Regions from separate parts of the Halanaerobium sp. genome, predicted to be linked through region 1. Evidence: riboswitches for the same ligand, from Rfam matches in the RefSeq annotation. Region 1 holds a riboswitch; each other region holds the start of a gene.
What was found. Region 1 has a riboswitch for cyclic di-GMP ahead of flgB (flagellar basal body rod protein FlgB). Riboswitches for the same ligand answer to the same signal wherever they lie in the genome.
Positions count from the first base shown of each region.

Region 2: linked by a shared signal. The riboswitch ahead of flgB (flagellar basal body rod protein FlgB) and the one ahead of flgB (flagellar basal body rod protein FlgB) in region 1 are both predicted to bind cyclic di-GMP.
Region 3: linked by a shared signal. The riboswitch ahead of CI949_RS08385 (hypothetical protein) and the one ahead of flgB (flagellar basal body rod protein FlgB) in region 1 are both predicted to bind cyclic di-GMP.

Region 1 covers NZ_QBLR01000052.1:6,053-15,839, forward strand. Annotated here, with positions in the region: gene CI949_RS07560 (methyl-accepting chemotaxis protein) at 1-1,917, shown strand, start outside; gene CI949_RS07565 (chemotaxis protein CheW) at 1,930-2,421, shown strand; gene CI949_RS07570 (chemotaxis protein CheW) at 2,455-2,985, shown strand; gene CI949_RS07575 (chemotaxis protein CheC) at 2,998-3,600, shown strand; gene CI949_RS07580 (chemotaxis protein CheD) at 3,602-4,093, shown strand; gene CI949_RS07585 (response regulator) at 4,186-4,539, shown strand; cyclic di-GMP riboswitch class I at 4,552-4,640, shown strand; gene flgB (flagellar basal body rod protein FlgB) at 4,764-5,171, shown strand; gene flgC (flagellar basal body rod protein FlgC) at 5,174-5,608, shown strand; gene fliE (flagellar hook-basal body complex protein FliE) at 5,631-5,930, shown strand; gene fliF (flagellar basal-body MS-ring/collar protein FliF) at 6,063-7,607, shown strand; gene fliG (flagellar motor switch protein FliG) at 7,637-8,641, shown strand; gene CI949_RS07615 (FliH/SctL family protein) at 8,634-9,416, shown strand; gene fliI (flagellar protein export ATPase FliI) at 9,409-9,787, shown strand, end outside.
Region 2 covers NZ_QBLR01000014.1:822-5,124, reverse strand. Annotated here, with positions in the region: gene fliF (flagellar basal-body MS-ring/collar protein FliF) at 1-1,253, opposite strand, end outside; gene fliE (flagellar hook-basal body complex protein FliE) at 1,298-1,594, opposite strand; gene flgC (flagellar basal body rod protein FlgC) at 1,611-2,042, opposite strand; gene flgB (flagellar basal body rod protein FlgB) at 2,045-2,431, opposite strand; cyclic di-GMP riboswitch class I at 2,487-2,570, opposite strand; gene CI949_RS02970 (response regulator) at 2,637-2,990, opposite strand; gene CI949_RS02965 (chemotaxis protein CheD) at 3,130-3,633, opposite strand; gene CI949_RS02960 (chemotaxis protein CheC) at 3,617-4,219, opposite strand; gene CI949_RS02955 (chemotaxis protein CheW) at 4,248-4,303, opposite strand, start outside.
Region 3 covers NZ_QBLR01000062.1:192-4,494, reverse strand. Annotated here, with positions in the region: gene CI949_RS08390 (alkaline phosphatase) at 59-1,417, shown strand; cyclic di-GMP riboswitch class I at 1,809-1,884, shown strand; gene CI949_RS08385 (hypothetical protein) at 1,896-2,408, shown strand; gene CI949_RS08380 (DUF3006 family protein) at 2,444-2,614, opposite strand; gene CI949_RS08375 (MBL fold metallo-hydrolase) at 2,749-3,567, shown strand; gene CI949_RS08370 (FadR/GntR family transcriptional regulator) at 3,586-4,296, shown strand.

The DNA.
Region 1 (9,787 bases):
TTAATATTAATTGCTCTTTCTACAACTATTACATATTTTCAAACTAAAAATATTTTAGAAGAAAGCATCTATAGCTCTGCTCTTGATAAAATACAAAGTAGTGCTGCCCAATTAGATATGGTAATTGATCAGGGTATGAATGCAGTTGAAAATGTTGACCATGCCTGGTTTGATACAAGGGTTAATCTGCCTACAAGTTTAGCAAGAGAACTTTATTATAAGGTGGGAAATAATGCACGTTTTAAAAATATAGTTGAAAACAATGAATACCTTAATTCAATGTTTATTTTGGATCTTGAGGGAGTAATGAGCATAACCAGCACCGAAGAAGATATAGACTTTTCTGATAATCCGGTTTTTAAGCAGGCTTTAGAGAGTAAAGAAATATTTATCAGTAACCCTTTAACTCAGCCTGGTGGGTCTAAAGAAGTTATTATGATTATTGAACCTTATTTTGTTGAGGAAAAACTTGCAACATTTTTTGGAGGTACAATTACTCTTAATAAATTGAATGAATTTGCCGCTACTTTAAACATTAACGGCAGCGGTCATGGTTTTATTATTAATCAGGATAATTATCTTCTAGCATATGAAGATGAAAAATATATCGGTAACCAGCAGCTATTAAGAGATGGTGGAGAAGAAGTGGCTCAGCTTTTTAATAATATGCAAAACGACTTAAGCCAGATAGAATTTTATAATCTGATGGGAATTGATAGTGGAGTAGCTTATGCTCCTTTAAATAATGCTGACTGGTCAATTGGGATTAAAGCTAACAACCAAAATGTTTTGAGCCCATTAATTAGACTTCGTTATATCAGTTTAATTATTGGGATAATTGCAGTTTTAATTGGTACAGCAGTTGCTTATTATCTTGCAGATTATATTTCTAAACCAATTATAGAGCTTCGAAACACCGTGAATTTTATAGCTAATGGAGACCTAACTAAAAAAGCTGAAGTCGAAAATAATGATGAAATTGGAGAACTTGCAGCTGACTTTAATAAAATGGTAGATAATATTAAGAAGCTAATTGACAATATCAGCAGTTCTGCAGTTAAAACTGAAAAAACAGGTGCTGATTTAAAAGTAACTGCAGCTGAAACTAGTTCTGCAGTCGACAGTGTTGCAGCTTCAATTGAAGAGTTTTCTGCTTCCATTGAAGAGGTAGCTGCATCAGCTCAAGAATTTGCTTCAACTAGCTCAAATATTAATGAAAATGTTCAGGGTATAACTGAATATACTGATGAGGTAAATGAGCTTGCTGAAAATGGTCTCTTAGAAATGCAAAAGACAGAAAAAGAAATGGAAAATATTCTAAATGTTTCAGCAGAATCAATAGATAAAATCAACAATTTAAATGCTTCTGCTGGTCAGATAAATGGAATTGTAAATATGATTTCTGCTATAGCAGAACAGACTAATCTACTTGCTTTAAATGCTGCAATAGAGGCAGCGAGAGCTGGGGATGCAGGAAGAGGTTTTGCTGTTGTTGCTGATGAGATTAGAGATTTAGCCGAAGAAACAAAAGGTTCAACTAATGAAATAAAAAATCTTGTAAGTAACTTACAAGAGGAAATTAAGGATGCCGTTAAAGTAATTAATAATACAAACTCTCAGATTAAGGAGGGAGCGGATTCGGTAGCAAGCACTGGGAAATCTTTTAATCATATAACAGATAAGATAAAAGATGTTGTGACTCAGGTTAAAAATACTGCTGAAGCTGTTGATGAGCTTAACCGAGGAAGCAAAGATATTTCAAGAGTAACTGAAGAACAGGCAGTAAATAGTGACCAAATTTCAGAATCAGTACAGAAACAATCTGTGGCAGTTGATAATCTTAATAATGCAGTTGGAAGTCTGACAGAAATGACAGTAGAGTTAAAAGAGTTGGTTAATGAATTTAAAATTTCTTAAAGAGGTGAAAAAATGTCCTTAAATAAAGGAAAATCTAGTTCAATGGCTGCTCAGGATAGCAAGTCTGATTTGAATCAATATGTAGTATTTAATATTGATGCTGAACAATATGGAATAAAAATAGATAAAACACGAGAAATTATTAAAGAGGCTAAGATTACAGAAGTACCAAACACAGCCGATTATGTTGTTGGAGTAATTAATCTGAGAGGTATAATTGTGCCGGTGATTGAGCTTAGCCGCCGTTTTGGAATCGAAGAGCATATTGATAAGCATTTATTTGCAGAATCTGAGCAGAGAATAATAACTGTCGAAAGTGAAGAACAGCTTTTAGGTATTCAAGTCGATCATATAGAAGGTATTACCTGGGTTGAAGAAGAAAAAATAGCCCCACCTCCTGAACTTGAAAAGGGTATAAGAGAAGATTACCTAAGAGGTGTTTGGGCTCGGGATAACAAGCCTTTGTTAATTCTTCTTGACTTAGAAAAAACACTTTTTGCTTAAAATATTATATAGAAAATTTGGAGGTGAATTATTTTGCAGTTAAAGAATTCTAAGAAAAGGAACGAACAACAAAAATATATTATATTTACTCTTGCTGGAAAGCAATTTGGGGTTAACATAAAACAAACCAGAGAAATTTTATCATGTAAAGAACTGACTTTAGTACCAGAAAGTCCTGAGTATATTGCGGGACTTATAGACTTGCGTGGTATGGTGGTTCCTGTTATAGATTTACAGCTTAGATTAAATATAAAAAAAGAAGAAACTTCTCAAAACAATAACAAAGAAGCTTCTCAAGATAAGAATAGAATAATCATTATTGTAGAATTAGAAAATCTAACAGCAGGAATGATGGTTGAAGAAGTAAAACAAATCAAAGAATTAAATGGAGAAGAAATTGAAAATTTACCTTCACTTGCGCAAAAGATAGATCGTGAATACATAGCGGGTGTTGGTAGGACTGAAGAGGAAGAATTGCTGATGATTCTTGATTTGGAAAGTGTCTTAACTAGAGAAGAGATGAATCAAATTCAAGAATTAGAAGATAATGTTGTTAACGAATAAAAGGGGCAGGTTATGAATTTAGATAAAGAAAAAAAAGATATATTAAAAGAGATAGCAAATATTGGTGCGGGTAATGCGGCAACAGCTTTTTCGACAATGGTTGATCAGAAAATTGATATAACAGTGCCGAGAATTGAATTAATGCCGATAGAAGATCTTCCAGAAATCACAGGAGACCAGGAAGATTATATTTCTTGTACATTAATTAATTTTGAAGGAGAAATTTCTGGAAAAATACTTTTGGTTCTTGAGATGCAGGTGGTGGAAAAAGTTCTTCATCTTTTGTTTAGAGAAGGTGAATTGCCTGAAGATGAGATTCAAAATTCTGCCTTAAGAGAACTCGGTAATATTTTGAGTGGTGCCTACTTAAAAGCAATAAATATTTTCAGTAATTTAAATTTAAGCCAGGGATTGCCTGCAGTAGCATATGATATGGCGGGTGCTGTGCTCAGTAGTTCAGTTATAGATTTTAATCAAAGTGATGATGAGATAATTTTATTAGAAACTGAATTTATTATTTCTGACGAAAAGTTGGAATTATATTATTTTTTCATTCCCGAAGAAGAATCAATTGATATTTTTTTCCAGCATTTGATGGGTGATAACCTTGATTAGTGTGGAGCAAAAAGAAGAAAGAAAAACAATAGTTAAAATGGGTGACTGGGCAGTAGATCAGGAAGATTCTCAGCTTGTTATTTTAGGTCTTGGTTCCTGCATAGGAGTAGCACTTTATGATGATTTTACTAAAATAGGAGGACTTGCTCATGTTATGCTTCCCAAAAGTAAAGGGAAGAAAAAAGCGGAAGCAAAATATGCAGATACTGCTGTTCCATTTCTTTTAGAAAAAATGATTGAAAAAGGAGCTAAAAGAAGAAGATTAAAAGCAAAAATTGTGGGAGGGGCAGGGATGTTTAAGACAGAAGGTGGTCAGTCTGTAATGCAGATAGGCAAAAAAAATATTGAAGCAGTAAAAGAGGTACTAAAAAATCAAAAGATAAGAATTGTTGGTTCAGATCTGGCAAAAGATTATGGACGCTCAATGTATTTTCATCTCACTGATGGTAAAGTTAGAGTAACTGCCTTTAATAAAGAAAACATCACAATTTAAAAATTAATTAATAAATTTGTCTTGTAAATAAAAAAATTATCTGTTATTATTAACAATAGCAGTGCAGAGAATTACTAGGAGGTAAACCTTATATGAATTCAGTTTTAATAGTAGACGATGCTGCTTTTATGCGTTTAAATCTAAAAAATATTCTTAAAGATGATTTCGAAATTGCTGGTGAAGCAGAAAATGGCAAAGAAGCTATTGAACTTTATCAGGAATTAAAGCCTGATATTGTCACTATGGATATTACAATGCCGGTTATGGATGGTTTAGAAGCAATAAAAGCAATTCAGGATATTGACCCATCTGCAAAAATAGTTGTTTGCAGTGCAATGGGACAACAAAAAATTGTTATTCAGGCAATTGAAATGGGAGCAAAAGATTTTATTGTAAAACCATTTAAAAAAGATAGAGTAATGGAATCTTTAGAAAAATTGCTATAATTCATTTAAAATAAATAATATTGGCTAAATTGTTGAAAGACAATGGCGCAAAACTGTGGGTCTAAAACAATAATTATTGTTATGACTGCCAGGTTGCATAATAATTAGAATAAATAGTGACTTTATTATAGTTGTCTGATACTATAGTTTGAAGTCTAATTTAATTAATTTATCTGCGGCCTTTAGAAAACTAAAGGCCAATTTTATATATTTTGATTTAGGGGGTGGGAAAAATCAATAACTATTTGTCAATCATTAAAAGTGCTCTTGATGGATCAGTCAAACGTAGTGAATTAATTTCTAATAATATAGCTAATATCGGTACACCTAATTATAAACGGCAGGATATTGATTTTAAGTCAATCTTGTCCAAAAAAATAGACAGTGAAAATTCTAAAAGTATTTCAATTAAAACTACTAATGAAAAACATATTCCTTTTCGCAAAGAATATACTTCCCAGACTTTAAATTCCAAAAATAACCTTAGTTTCCGAAATGATCAAAACAATGTAGATATTGACCATGAAATGGCAGAAATGGCTAAAAATAGTATATATTATAATGTGATGACCCGTCGTGCGGCAGGTCATTTTTCGAATTTAAATCAAGTAATAAATCAGGGAGGTAAATAAAAGTGTTTAAAGGAATTGATATCAGTGCTTCTGGATTAACAGCTCAGAGATTGAGGATGGATCTTATTTCCAGTAATATAGCTAATGCAGAGACTACTCGTGCTCAAGATGGGAATACTTATAGAAGAAAAGTTGCAGTATTTAGGGAAAAATTTAATAATGAATTTATTCGATTAAATTCTGCTAAAAGGAGTAACAGTGATTCGAAGGCAGGAGTTGAGGTAAGTGCAATTGAGGAAGATCCTTCTCCTTTTAGGGTAGAGTACAGACCAGATCATCCTGATGCTGATGAAAATGGATATTTAGAATTACCAAATGTTAGTGTGATGACTGAAATGGTTAACATGATTGATGCTAGTAGGAGTTATGAAGCTAATGTTCAGGCAATCTCTAATTATAAAAGCATGGCAAATAGTGCTTTAAATATTAGTACTTAAGCTTTAAAAAGAGGTGAAAACAGTGAATAATATTATTAATCCGATTAAGATAGCAAATAATTTTAAGCTTGAGCAAAATGAAGCAGCTCAGGCACCAAAAAATAAAAATTTTTCTGAATTTTTTCAAGAAAAGTTAGTTGAAGTAAATGAACTGCAAAAAGATTCGCAAGAAATGACAGCCGATTTTGCAGTTGGAAAAACTGATAATATTCATCAGGTAATGATAGCGGCCGAAAAAGCTAAAATAGCTGTTAATTTAACAACGGCAGTTCAGTCTAAAGCTATTGATGCATATAAAGAGATAATGCGGCTTCAGGTTTAGTATCTTATTAAATTAGAATTGTCCTGTTTTTTGTTCTAAAATACACAAATAATATAAATCATTAAAGTAATTAATAAAATAATTAATAAAATAATTAGTAAAGTGATTAATAATTTAGAAAGAGGTTTTATGATGGCGGAGATCTTTGCAAAATATAAGGAAGAACTCAGCACCTTATGGAAAAAATTGAATAAAACTATTCAACTCTTAATTATATTGCTGACTGTTTTAATGTCCTTAGTTTTTGCTTACTTGATTTTTAGAGGAAGTTCTGTTAATTACCAGCCACTATATGCGGATTTAAGTACCTCTGATTCAGCCGCGATTGTTGAAAGATTAGAGGAAAATGGTGTTAAATATAAATTAGGTGGACAGGGTAATACCATTTTAGTTCCAGAAGATGATATTTATAGACTTCGCCTAAATCTGGCAGCTGCTGGTTTGCCTGACCAGGGTGTAGTAGGATTTGAAATTTTTGATCAGAGTAGTTTTGGGACAACAGAATTTGAAAGAAAGGTAAATTATTACAGGGCTTTGGGAGGGGAATTAGGTCGTTCAGTTCAATCCATTTCTGGTATTAGTTATTCTAAAGTTCAAATTACACCTCCCCAGGAAAGTCTTTTTTTAGCCGAAGAAAGATCTGCAACTGCTTCAGTTTTAGTCGAGTTAGAGCCAGGTTTTAGGATGAGTCAATCTCAAATAGAAGCAGTTCGCAATTTAGTTGCCAGTGGTGTACAGGATTTACCCTTAGAAGAAGTTACTATTGTTGATACTAACGGGAATTTGCTTTCAAATAATAATTCTGCAGCTGGTGAAGGTGTTAATCCTCAAAATTTTGTATTTCGCAAGGAATTTGAAGCCTCTTTAAAAAATGATTTAAACTCACTTTTGACCAGAGTTTTAGGTCCAAACAATTTTGTAGTAGAAGTTTATGCTGATCTAAATTTTGATCAAAGACAGGCTGAAAGCAAAACATATACTCCGATTGTGGATGAAAATGGAATAGTCAGAAGCGAAGAAGTTTCAACACAAAGCCAGCAGGGAAGCTCGGGTGCTCAAGGAGTGCCGGGAACTGACACAAATATTCCTCAGTATCAGGCAGGAGCTGAGGCAGAGTCTGAAACTTATGAAAGTGAAAATAGAATAACAAATTATGAAATAAATGAACGAATAGAACAGCATGTTTATGCGCCAGGGGATGTTGAAAAACTTTCGGTTTCAGTAATGGTTGATCAAACCACAGATGAGGAAAGGCTTGCTCAGATTAGATCAGCAGTAGCTGCGGCTATTGGCTATGATCAGGATCGGGGAGATATTTTAAATATTGCTGCAGTTAACTTCGATAACTCATTACAGGAAGAAGCCGAGGCTGCAAGAGAAAGTCAGGCAGCGGCAGAAAGGCGAAGAATGTATATCTATGGGGCTCTGATTGCATTTGTTTTATTAATAAGTGCAGGTCTAATTATTTATTTGGTCAGAAGAAATGGTATTCAGACGCAATCAGGGACAAATTTAGATATGTCAGTTGAGGACAATGAAGATGAATTAGAATCATTATTCCAACCAGATCGCGAACAGAGAAAAGAAGCTCATATGAAACGAGAGTTAGAACAAATGATTCATTCAGATCCAGAAAATGCAGCAAAATTAATCCGCAGTTGGTTATTGGATGAATAATAAATGTTAAAAATTGAAAGGGATTTATCATGAGAGATGAACTTACAGGTAAAGAAAAAGCAGCAATACTTTTAATATCATTAGGGCCGGAAATTTCTTCTGATATATTTAAACATTTAGATGATGATGAAGTAGAGAAATTGACCTTAGAAATTGCCAATCAAAATAAAATAGATCCTAGTTTAAAGAAGGAAATTCAGCAGGAATTTATTAATCTACAGCAGGCGAATAGCTATATTAATTCTGGTGGTATTAATTATGCCAAAAAAATCTTGGAAAAATCTTTTGGTCCTGAGAAAACTAAGGAAATTATTAATCGTTTGACTGCAACTCTACAGGTAAGACCATTTGATTCTATCCGTAAATCTGATCCTGCCCAATTATTAAATTTTATTCAGGGGGAACATCCACAGACAATAGCTTTAATTTTAGCCTATATTGATCCTGCTCAAGCTTCTCAAGTTATTTCGATGCTGTCTACTGATGTTCAGAGTGAGGTAGCAAAAAGAATTGCTATGATGGATAGAACTTCTCCAGAAATTATCAAAGAAGTAGAAAGCGTCTTAGATAAGAAATTGTCTGCTGTTGCCAGTAATGAATATGCTCGTGCAGGAGGGATCCAGTCAATTGTTGATGTTTTAAATCAGGTTGACAGAGGAACAGAAAAAAATATCCTTGATAAATTAGAAGAAGATGATCCTGAATTAGTAGAAGAAATTAAGAAGAGAATGTTTGTTTTCGAAGATATTGTACTTCTTACTGATAGAGCTGTTCAGCTTGTACTGCGTCAGGTTGAAACACATGATCTTGCTCTGGCTCTAAAAACAGCCAGTGATGAGGTTGGAAATATCATTAAGAGCAATATGTCTCAGCGAGCAGCAGAAATGCTAGAAGAAGATATGGAATTTATGGGACCTGTACGTATTAGAGAGGTAGAAGATGCACAGCAAAGGATTGTTAATGTGATTAGAGAATTAGAAGAAAGTGGAGAAATTGTAATTGCTAGAGGTGGGGAGGGTGAAGTAGTTGTCTAAGATTATTAAAGCTTCTCAAATTATAGGTAAGTATAAAATAAAAAACCACAAAAAATCTTTTTCTCTTGAATCCACAGCTGAACAAAAAGATGGTCAGGATGATAACTCAAAGAATAAAAAAAATAGTGAGCAGAAAAATAAACAAAAAAAAACTTTAATTAAACAGCAAAGGAAAAAGGCAGATGCCGAAGCAGAACAGATTATAACTGAAGCAGAAATAAAGGCTGCAGAAATTATTGAATCTGCGCAAAGAGAAAAGGAAGAAATAGAATTACAAAAAGAGGAAATTTTTTCCAAAATAAAAAAAGAAGCTGAAGCTGAAGCGATAAAAACAGCTCAAAACAAAATTGACAAAGCTGTAAATGAACTACTTTTAACTGCTAATTCTTTTAAAGCAGAAATGAAAAAGAAGACAGTTGAAGCTCAAAAAAATATTATAAATTTTTCTGTAAAAATTGCATCTATAATTATTGATGTGAAGTTGGAGCAAGAACCTGAAATTATTAATAATATTGTTTCTGAGATGCTCTCAAAGATTGATGAGAGTCATAATAATATAACGGTCCGAATCCATCCTGATTTAATACCTTATTTAGAACAAAATAACCTTTATTCTCGCCTTGAAGAAAAGAATCTAAACTTTAAGGGGGATTTTGAACTTGAAAAAGGTGATTGTATCGTAGAAAGCAGTCTGGGTGGAAAAGAAGGAAGTATTTCGCATAAAATTGAGCTGATTAGAGAAGAACTTTTAAAAGAGGTTGAGGACAGTGTTTGATTTAGATATGGATAAACTTGAACAAAAACTTAATCAGATCGATACAACTAGAAATTTTGGCCATATAAACAGGGTTATTGGACTTGTAATCGAATCGATCGGTCCTCATGCATCAATCGGCGAGATTTGTTTAATCAAAAGCGATCAGGGTGATATTAAGGCAGAAGTTGTTGGTTTTGATGATAATAAAATTCTGATGATGCCTATTGGTGAGATGGAAGGTATAAAACCTGGAGCTAGAGTAGTTGCCACAGGCGAAAAACTCAAAATAAATGTAGGAGAGCATCTACTCGGTAAAATTATCGATGGAAGTGGAAATGTTCTTAATGGCAGCTATCAAAATTTAGGTACAGCTGTTGAGGTTAATCGCC
Region 2 (4,303 bases), on a different contig from region 1:
GCCGCCATCGCCTCCTGAGCTGCCTCTTCTAGAGAATCATCAAAGGCCATTGAGCTGATGTTTAAAACATCACCTCTCTGCTCATTATAGCCAATTGCTGCTCCAACAATATTTCTAATCTTATTAATAGTTTCTTCGTCAGTCTTCTGATCAATGATTACTGAAACTGATAAACGCTCTACTTCACCGGGTGCATAGACATGTTTTTCTATTCTTTCATTAATTTCATAATTTGTAATAGTATTTTTTCGTTCATAAGTACTGCTTTCTTCCGTGCCCTCACCCTGATACTGTGGAATATTTGCATCAGTTCCTGGTGCACCTCCACTTGTCCCGTTTTTTTGGCTTTCAGTGCTAATTTCCTCACTACGGACAATTCCACTCTCATCAATCACAGGCGAATAGGTTTTGCTTTCTGCCTGCCGCTGATCGAAGTTTAAATTGGCATTTACCTGAATTGCAAAGTTGTTTGGTCCTAAAACCTTAGTTAAAAGTGAATTTAAATCATTCTTAAGAGCAGACTCAAATTCCTGCTGCACTGCAAAATTCTGTGGATCAGACCACTGATTATTATCTGGACCAGAGGGTTGAGATAATAGATTACCATTTGTATCAACAATTGTTACTTCTGATAATGGTAAATCCTGAACCCCGCTTGCAACCAAATTCTGAACAGCATTTACCCGCTCTGCACTCATATTATAACCAGGCTCAAGTTTGACCATTACTGAAGCAGTTGCTGATTTTTCTTCCTCTAAAAATAGGCTTTCCTCCGGAGGAGTAATCTGAACTCGAGCAAATTCTATTCCCGAAATCGACTGAATAGAGCGGCTCAATTCTCCTCCCAGAGCCCGATAATAATTGACCTTCCTTTCAAATTCAGTTGTACCAAATTCACTATTATCAAAAATTTCAAAGCCAACAACACCCTGGTCAGGAAGACCAGCTGATGCCATGTCAAGTCTTAATCTGTGAACCTGACTTTCTGGAACTAAAATTGTATTACCATTATCCCCCCCAAGCTGATAATCCACATTGTTTTCATCCAGTCTCTGAACTATTGCAGCTGTATCATCTGTTGAAAGATTGGTAAAAAGAGGCTGATAACTGGTAGAAGTTCCCCTGAAGATAAGATAGCCAAAAGCTCCGGTCATTAATACTGTGAGAATAATAATTATAATTTGAATGTTTTTATTTAATTTTTGCCATGTATCCTGAATTTCTTCCTTATAGTTTGTCAAAAATTCGGCCATCATTATACCTCTTCCGTAAATGCTCTTTGTTCTATCATCTTAAATTAAACCTGCAGACGCATAATTTCATTATATGCATCAATTACTTTGGTCTGAACTGCGGTTGTTAGATTGACTGCTAATTTTGCTTTCTCAGCAGCAATCATTACATCATGCACACTATCAGTTTCTCCAGCGGCAAAACTGGCTGTCACGGCCTGCGAATCTTTCTGCAGCTGATTAACTTCGTTCAATTTTTCTCTAAATAGATCTGAGAAAGCCTGAACATTTTTGTTTTTTTCTTCCTTTTGTATTGAGAAATTTTCGAATCCACTCTGGAACTTAACAGGATTAATCTCCATCTTTTTCACTCCTTAATTAAGTGCTGATGTTTAGAGCACTGTTTGCCATACTCTTATAATTAGAAATCGCCTGAATATTTGCTTCATATGCCCTGCTGGCATCTATCATATTAACCATTTCGGTCATCACACTGACATTGGGAAGTTCAACATAACCTTCTTCATTTGCATCAGGATGCTCAGGTCGATATTCAAGCCGAAAAGGAGATTGGTCTTCTGAAATTTCACTAATTTCCACTCCTGCAGATTCAAAACCACCGGCAGTAGAACCGAGACCCGAACCCATCTGATTTTCCAGCTTTTCTTTAAAAATAGGAATTTTCCGTCTGTATGTATTGCCATCCTCATCTCTGGTTGTTTCGGCATTAGCAATATTAGAAGAGATTGTGTCCATTCTTAGCCTCTGAGCTGTAAGACCAGAAGCACTAATATCTATTCCTTTAAACATTATTATTTACCTCCCTGCTGAATAACCTGATTTAAAGTAGAAAAATATCCGGCAGCTCGTTTAGTCATCACATTATAATAAATAGTATTTTTGGCAAGTTCAGCCATTTCCACCTCAATATCCACACTATTGCCGTCATTTCTGCTCATTCGGCTGTTTTCAGAGTTTTGAACAGCAGAATATTGACGGCTAAAAGCTAAATGATTGTCCTGAGTAGTTTTAAGATTAATAGAATCTGAAGAATCCATTTCCTTTTTTAAAGCTCTTTTAAAATCAATATCCTGTCTTTTATAACCGGGGGTGCTCACATTTGCTAAATTATTAGCAATTAATTCACCTCTCCGGGCAGAACCAGCAAGCGCGCTGGTTATAATTTCTAAATTATCCATATTTTATACCCCCATAGAATGAAAAAATCTACAGTTTTTCACTATAGATTTTTAAGTGTACAGTCTGGCAGCCATAATAAAATATCTTAGACCCATAACTTTGCGTCATCAGCTTTCGCTAATTTTGCCTATATAAAACTTTATATTAATTTTATAAAATTATCACTTATTCAACACATATTAAATAAAAAAATAATAATTCATTTTATAGCAGCTTTTTTAAGGACTCCATTACTCTATCTTTTTTGAATGGTTTAACAATAAAATCTTTGGCACCCATTTCAATCGCCTGAATAACAATTTTCTGCTGTCCCATGGCACTACAAACAACAATCTGAGCTCCAGGGTCTATATCCTGAATTGCTTTAATGGCTTCCAGTCCATCCATCACAGGCATTGTGATGTCCATTGTAACAATATCCGGACTTAACTCCTGATATAATTCTACTGCTTCTTTGCCATTTTCAGCTTCACCTGCTATTTCAAATTCATCTTTTAATATATTTTTTAAATTTAATCTCATAAATGCTGCATCATCAACTATTAACACTCTAGGCATTTAAAAATTACCTCCTCTAAATAATATCTGCTATTACATTATATAATAACAGAAATGATTTTTATTTACAATAGTAAAGAATAATTTATCCAAAAATTATAGATTTTTATTCGATTCCTTTTTTTACTATATAATAAATTTAAATGGTAATCAAGTCACGACTGAATGATTTAACCTCGACTCGGCCGTCATCAAGATAAAAGTACATTGAACGACCATAGTCTTTACCCACATCACTACCTGTCACTTTAATTCCTTCATCTTTTAAAACTTCTCTAACAGCTTCAATATTTCTTTCGCCGATTTTCATCACTGAATCTCCACTTTCAGACTTAAACATTCCTGCACCACCAACAATTTTAGCAGCAAGGCGTCTTTTTCTGGCCCCGGCAGCTTCCATTTCTGTAATTAAAAAAGGAATCCCTGTATCTGCATATTTAACAATTTTTTTGCCCCCGGGATTTTCGGGCAGCATTATATGAACAAGCCCCCCTACCTTAGAAAATTTATCATAAAGTGCAATCCCGATACAGGAACCAAGTCCTAGAGTTGCTAAAACTGTATTCTCATCACCAATGGCATGGTCAGCCATTTTAACAACCAGTTTTTCTGCTACCTGATCCAGACTAGGCAAAACTACCACCTACCAGTCTTTGGAAAAGAAAATCAAGTGAGTCTCTTTCTGGAATGAAAAAATAAAAAAGTTCCAACTTCTCTTCTTCGGTAATAAATTCAGTCTCCAGCAGTAAAATATGGTCTTCTGTCTGACTGTAATCGATCACAGAAGAGCTTAAAACTGCAGCTGCCATATCATAAGCCATTGCCGGCACACTCTGGTCTAGAGCCAGATCAGTAAAATCATTGATAGCTTTTAAATAGGCTCCACTCAGAATATTTCCCAGTTCATTAAGCGCAGAATGCTGCATTTCCTTGCCCGGTAGATCATCAGTTGAAAAAATCAGCTTTAACATTTTTTCAACATTTTCCATATCAACAACCAGCAAAATTTTCCCAGAGATCTCACCAGAAAAATTAATCATGATACAGGCAATAAATTCTTCTTCATCGCCAGTGATTGCTGGTAAATCCTGTATCTTAACCAGTTCTACTTTGGGGACAGTCATATTAATCTCCTGTCCAATCATTCCCGAAAAAGCAGTAGCTGCATTTCCAGCTCCGATATTTGCTACCTCTTTTAGGATATCTTTTTTTGTCTGGTCCAATTCCATAAACTTTCCCTCCTAACCTAAACTATTCTTAACTACTACTTTCCGATTCTACATTTTTTAACTCCTCTATTTCGTGATTATTTA
Region 3 (4,303 bases), on a different contig from region 1:
TAATAGACAGACATCAGTCGTCTGACAAATCACAAAATACTAGGAGGGTTTTAAGTTTATGCTTAAAAAGTCAAAAAGATTAATGTTGGTTGTTTCACTCTTTATGGTTTTTGCTCTTATCTTTACAGCGGCAGCTCAGGCAGAAGTTAAGAATGTGATCCTGTTAATTGGTGACGGTCTGGGAATGGGCCAGATTGATATGACTCGCTATCTTGCCGGTGATAAAGACCACGAGCTAGAATTAATGAAACTACCTGAAACAGGAATCATGATGACAAGCTCTACTGAAGGAGTTACGGATTCAGCGGCAGCAGGAACTGCAATGGCAACCGGCCATAAGGTTTACAATGGTGCAATTGCAATGAATAAAAATGGTGCTGAACTTGATTCTGTGTTAGATTTTGCTCAGGTTAGAAAAAAAGCTACTGGTGTAATCAGTACAAATATGGTTACAGATGCAACTCCAGCTGCCTTTATTGCTTCAGTAAAAGATAGAGGCATGGGCGGCGAAATTGCCAGGCAGGCTATTGCTAATAATGTAGATGTAATGCTCGGTGGTGGCCGTGAAGACTTTATGGAAGAAGAAGCCGGGGAAGATTTAATTGCTAAGGCAAAAGAAAAGGGTTATCAGTATGTATCTGATAAAACACAGTTAGAAAAAGTTGTACATTTAAATGGAAAACTTCTTGGTCTGTTTAATGAATCTTATATGAACTATATTAATGACCGGGATGATCTTGGATCTAATGAGCCTACAATGGAAGCAATGACTAAAAAGGCAATTGAAGTTCTTTCTGAAGACGAAGATGGATTCTTCTTAATGGCAGAGGGAGCAAGAATTGACCATGCAGCACACGCAGCAGATGTACCTGGTGTAGTTGCAGAAACTCTTGATTTTGATGCAAGTGTTAAAGTTGCAATGGATTTTGCTAAGAAAAACGGAGACACCCTGGTAATTGTGACTGCCGACCATGAAACTCTTGGTTTTTCAGCAACCGAGCCAATAGAAAAAGAAGCATTAATGAATATTGGTGTTTCTCCAGAGTATATGGCGGGCCAGATGACAGAAAAAGAAAATGGTAAAGGATATACTGTAGAGAGTGTTAAGTCTGTTTTTGAAGAATACGCTGATATTTCTCTAACTGACGCAGAAGTTGCCAGATTTAATGAGTTAATCCTGGATGAAGAAGGCAATATCAAGTATTCTTATCTTGTAGGATACGAAATTGGTTCAATTATAGCTAATGAGTATCAGGCAGGAGTTGTCAATACAGAAATTAGAGCCAATTCTTCAACAGGTGGCCACACACTTAATTCAGTACCAGTCTTTGCCTATGGCGAAGGAGCTGAAAAATTTAATGGTATGATGCAGAATACTGAATTCTCAGATCTGCTCTTTGATTCCATGAGACCGTAAATAGATTATTATAAATAAAATCCAATAGTTTGATTTAAATATACTTTAAAAATGGTGGTGGGGTTAAGCCTTACTGCCATTTTTTGTTGGAAATCTCGAATAAATTAAGCTGAAAAAATATTTATAATTTAATAATCTTCTGTTATAATTAAAATAATTCGGAGTCTAAATTTAGGCTTAATAAGAATTAAAAATTTAACTGAGGGGTAAGATAATGAGAAAAAGTTTCGTTTATTTAATTGCACTGTTATTGATTTTCGGAGTTAGTTCAGCAGCAATAATCAGGCAGTGATTATTCAAAAATAATTTAAATAACTGCCGAAAATTATAACTTGACATAAATTTACTAATCCTGATATACTTAAAGATGCTATAAAGGGTTAAGAGCTCTTTTTAACAAAGGTAAACTTATCGTGAGGTAAGGACACAAAGCTGAGGGTCTCTTGGAGAGATAGCCGGCTGCTAAAAGGAGGAAATGATGGAATTTAATTTTAAAAAGATCAGTGGTTTTACTTTGCTTTTGTTAATCCTATTTTTGAATTTTTTCGGTACTGCTGATTTAGTTGAGGCTGCCGGGAAGCCAAAAACATTAATTGAAAGAAGTATCTCAGCAGAAGCCAGAATCCCTATTTTTCAAAGAGTAGAGGTGCTTGAGAAGGCAGATGTTGACTATACTTTTCTAATGACTAATTACAACGGCAGCAGAGAAATTATTGTAGAGGCTGGTCTAAAAATTGAAATTTTAAGTAATACTGACTGGAATCTCCGTTTGAATAACAGAAATTTAAATGCACAGGTTTTAATCAGAAAGGCCGGGCAGAATAATTCTGACTGGCAGAATCTAAATTCTACTACAGCTAAATTTAGTGGAGATAGGGGAGTAGAGAAGCTAACTTTTGATTTGAAATTTATTCTTGACCCTGCCGCTAGAGCTGCAGTTAATAATTTAGAACTTGATTTAAGACACAGTATTAACCCTGTTTTATATTAAATTTAAATAAAAGGCAAAAAGAGCTGGAAAAAATATCAGCTCTTTTTATTTTTTAACTTATCTAAAAGGCTGCCAACTCTTTTTTTGGCTGCCTTTTTTTCGTTTTCTTTTAACTCCAACCTAAGTTCTAAAATGCTTCCTTCCACAGTCCCCTCGGGCAGTTCACTTAACGGCAGATAAAAATCAACTTTTTCTTCCGGCCTGATCAGCTCTTTTGAACCGGGTACAAGTGATTCAAATCACTTGTACCCGGTTCAAATAGATTTAATTGAAAAAGCCGTTTAAGCAATGTATACTTATAATAAGTAAATAATAATGATTTAAATCGAGGTGAATTAAGTTGGCTAAAAACCTGGAAATTACTATTTTAGCAGAAAATACAGTTGAAAAGAGAAAACTGCTGGCTGAACACGGCCTTTCATTTTATTTTAAATATAACGGGAAAGAGTATCTCTTTGATACTGGTCAGGGAGAGGTCCTGTTTTTAAATACCAAAAAAATGGGAATAGATTTGGGAAAAATTGATACAGTTTTTTTAAGTCACGGTCATGATGACCATACAGGTGGTTTAAAGAAACTGCTGAAAATTAATCCTCAGGTCAGGGTTTTTGCTCACAGCGAAGTTTTTCTGCCTAAATATAAAAAGGTAGGATCTGAGCTCGAGTTTATTGGAACAGAGCTTGCAGAATCTGAAATTAAAAATTTTGAGGCAGCTGAAACTGCAATCGCTGCAGCAGCAGGTATTTATAATACAGGAGAAATTCCGGCTCGACAGGAGACTTATCTCAATCCCCGATATGTGGTTGAAAAAGATGGCAAGGAAATTACTGATCCCTTTAATGATGATACTTCTTTATATATTGAAACAGAAAGTGGGATTGTAATTCTGCTGGGCTGCAGTCATAAGGGAGTAAAAAATATAATTAATGAAATCAAAGCTGAAATTGGAAATAGAAAAATTGCTGCCATTTTAGGTGGAATGCACCTCAAGCGAGCCAGCAGAGAAAGTATAACAGATTTGATCGACTATTTTAAGGAAATTGATTTTGAACTTCTGGCTCCGGTGCACTGTACCGGGCGGGAGGTAGCCATGAAATTTAAAGAAGCTTTTGGTGAGCGAGTCAAGCTGGCTTCAGTGGGTGATAGATTTGAATTTTAATTTTTTGGAGGCAGGATAATGGAATTTAAACAAATTAAAAATAATAAGGTTTATGAACAGATTATTGAGCAGATAAGAGAATTGATTTATGAAGGTGAACTTAAAAAGGGTGACAAGTTACCTTCAGAAAGACAGCTAAAAAAAGATCTGGGTGTGAGTAGAGCTTCAATTAGGGAGGCTTTCAGCGCTTTGGAGATGATTGGTCTGATTGAAAGTAGGCCGGGAGAGGGAACATTTATCAGGGATTCTTTTGATGAAGATATATTTAATCCTCTTTCGCTCATATTACTTTTAAATGATAATGTGGCCGAAGAACTCCTGGAGTTGAGAAGAGTGCTGGAGATTGACTGTGTAAAGCTGGCAGCAGAGCGGGCAACAGAAGCTGAAATTGAAGAACTGCAGTCATATATTGAAGATCTGCTTTCCAGTTCGGGTTATGAGGAAGAAAGTATTAAGGCAGATAAAATGTTTCATTATACTATTGCCAGGGCCAGTGGTAATAAGGTATTATTGTTTTTTATGCGCTCGATTTCGGAAGCAATGGACTTTCACATCAAAAATACCCGGACCAAGCTAGTTTCTAAGAAAGAGACAATGACAGATTTTGCCAGTCAACATCAGCAGATTTTTAAGGCTCTAAAGGAGCATAATCCCGAACAGGCTGCTGCAGAAATGAAAAATCATTTAGATTATGTAGAAAAACTGATCAATAAAGAAATTGAAGGCTAAAAGGCGC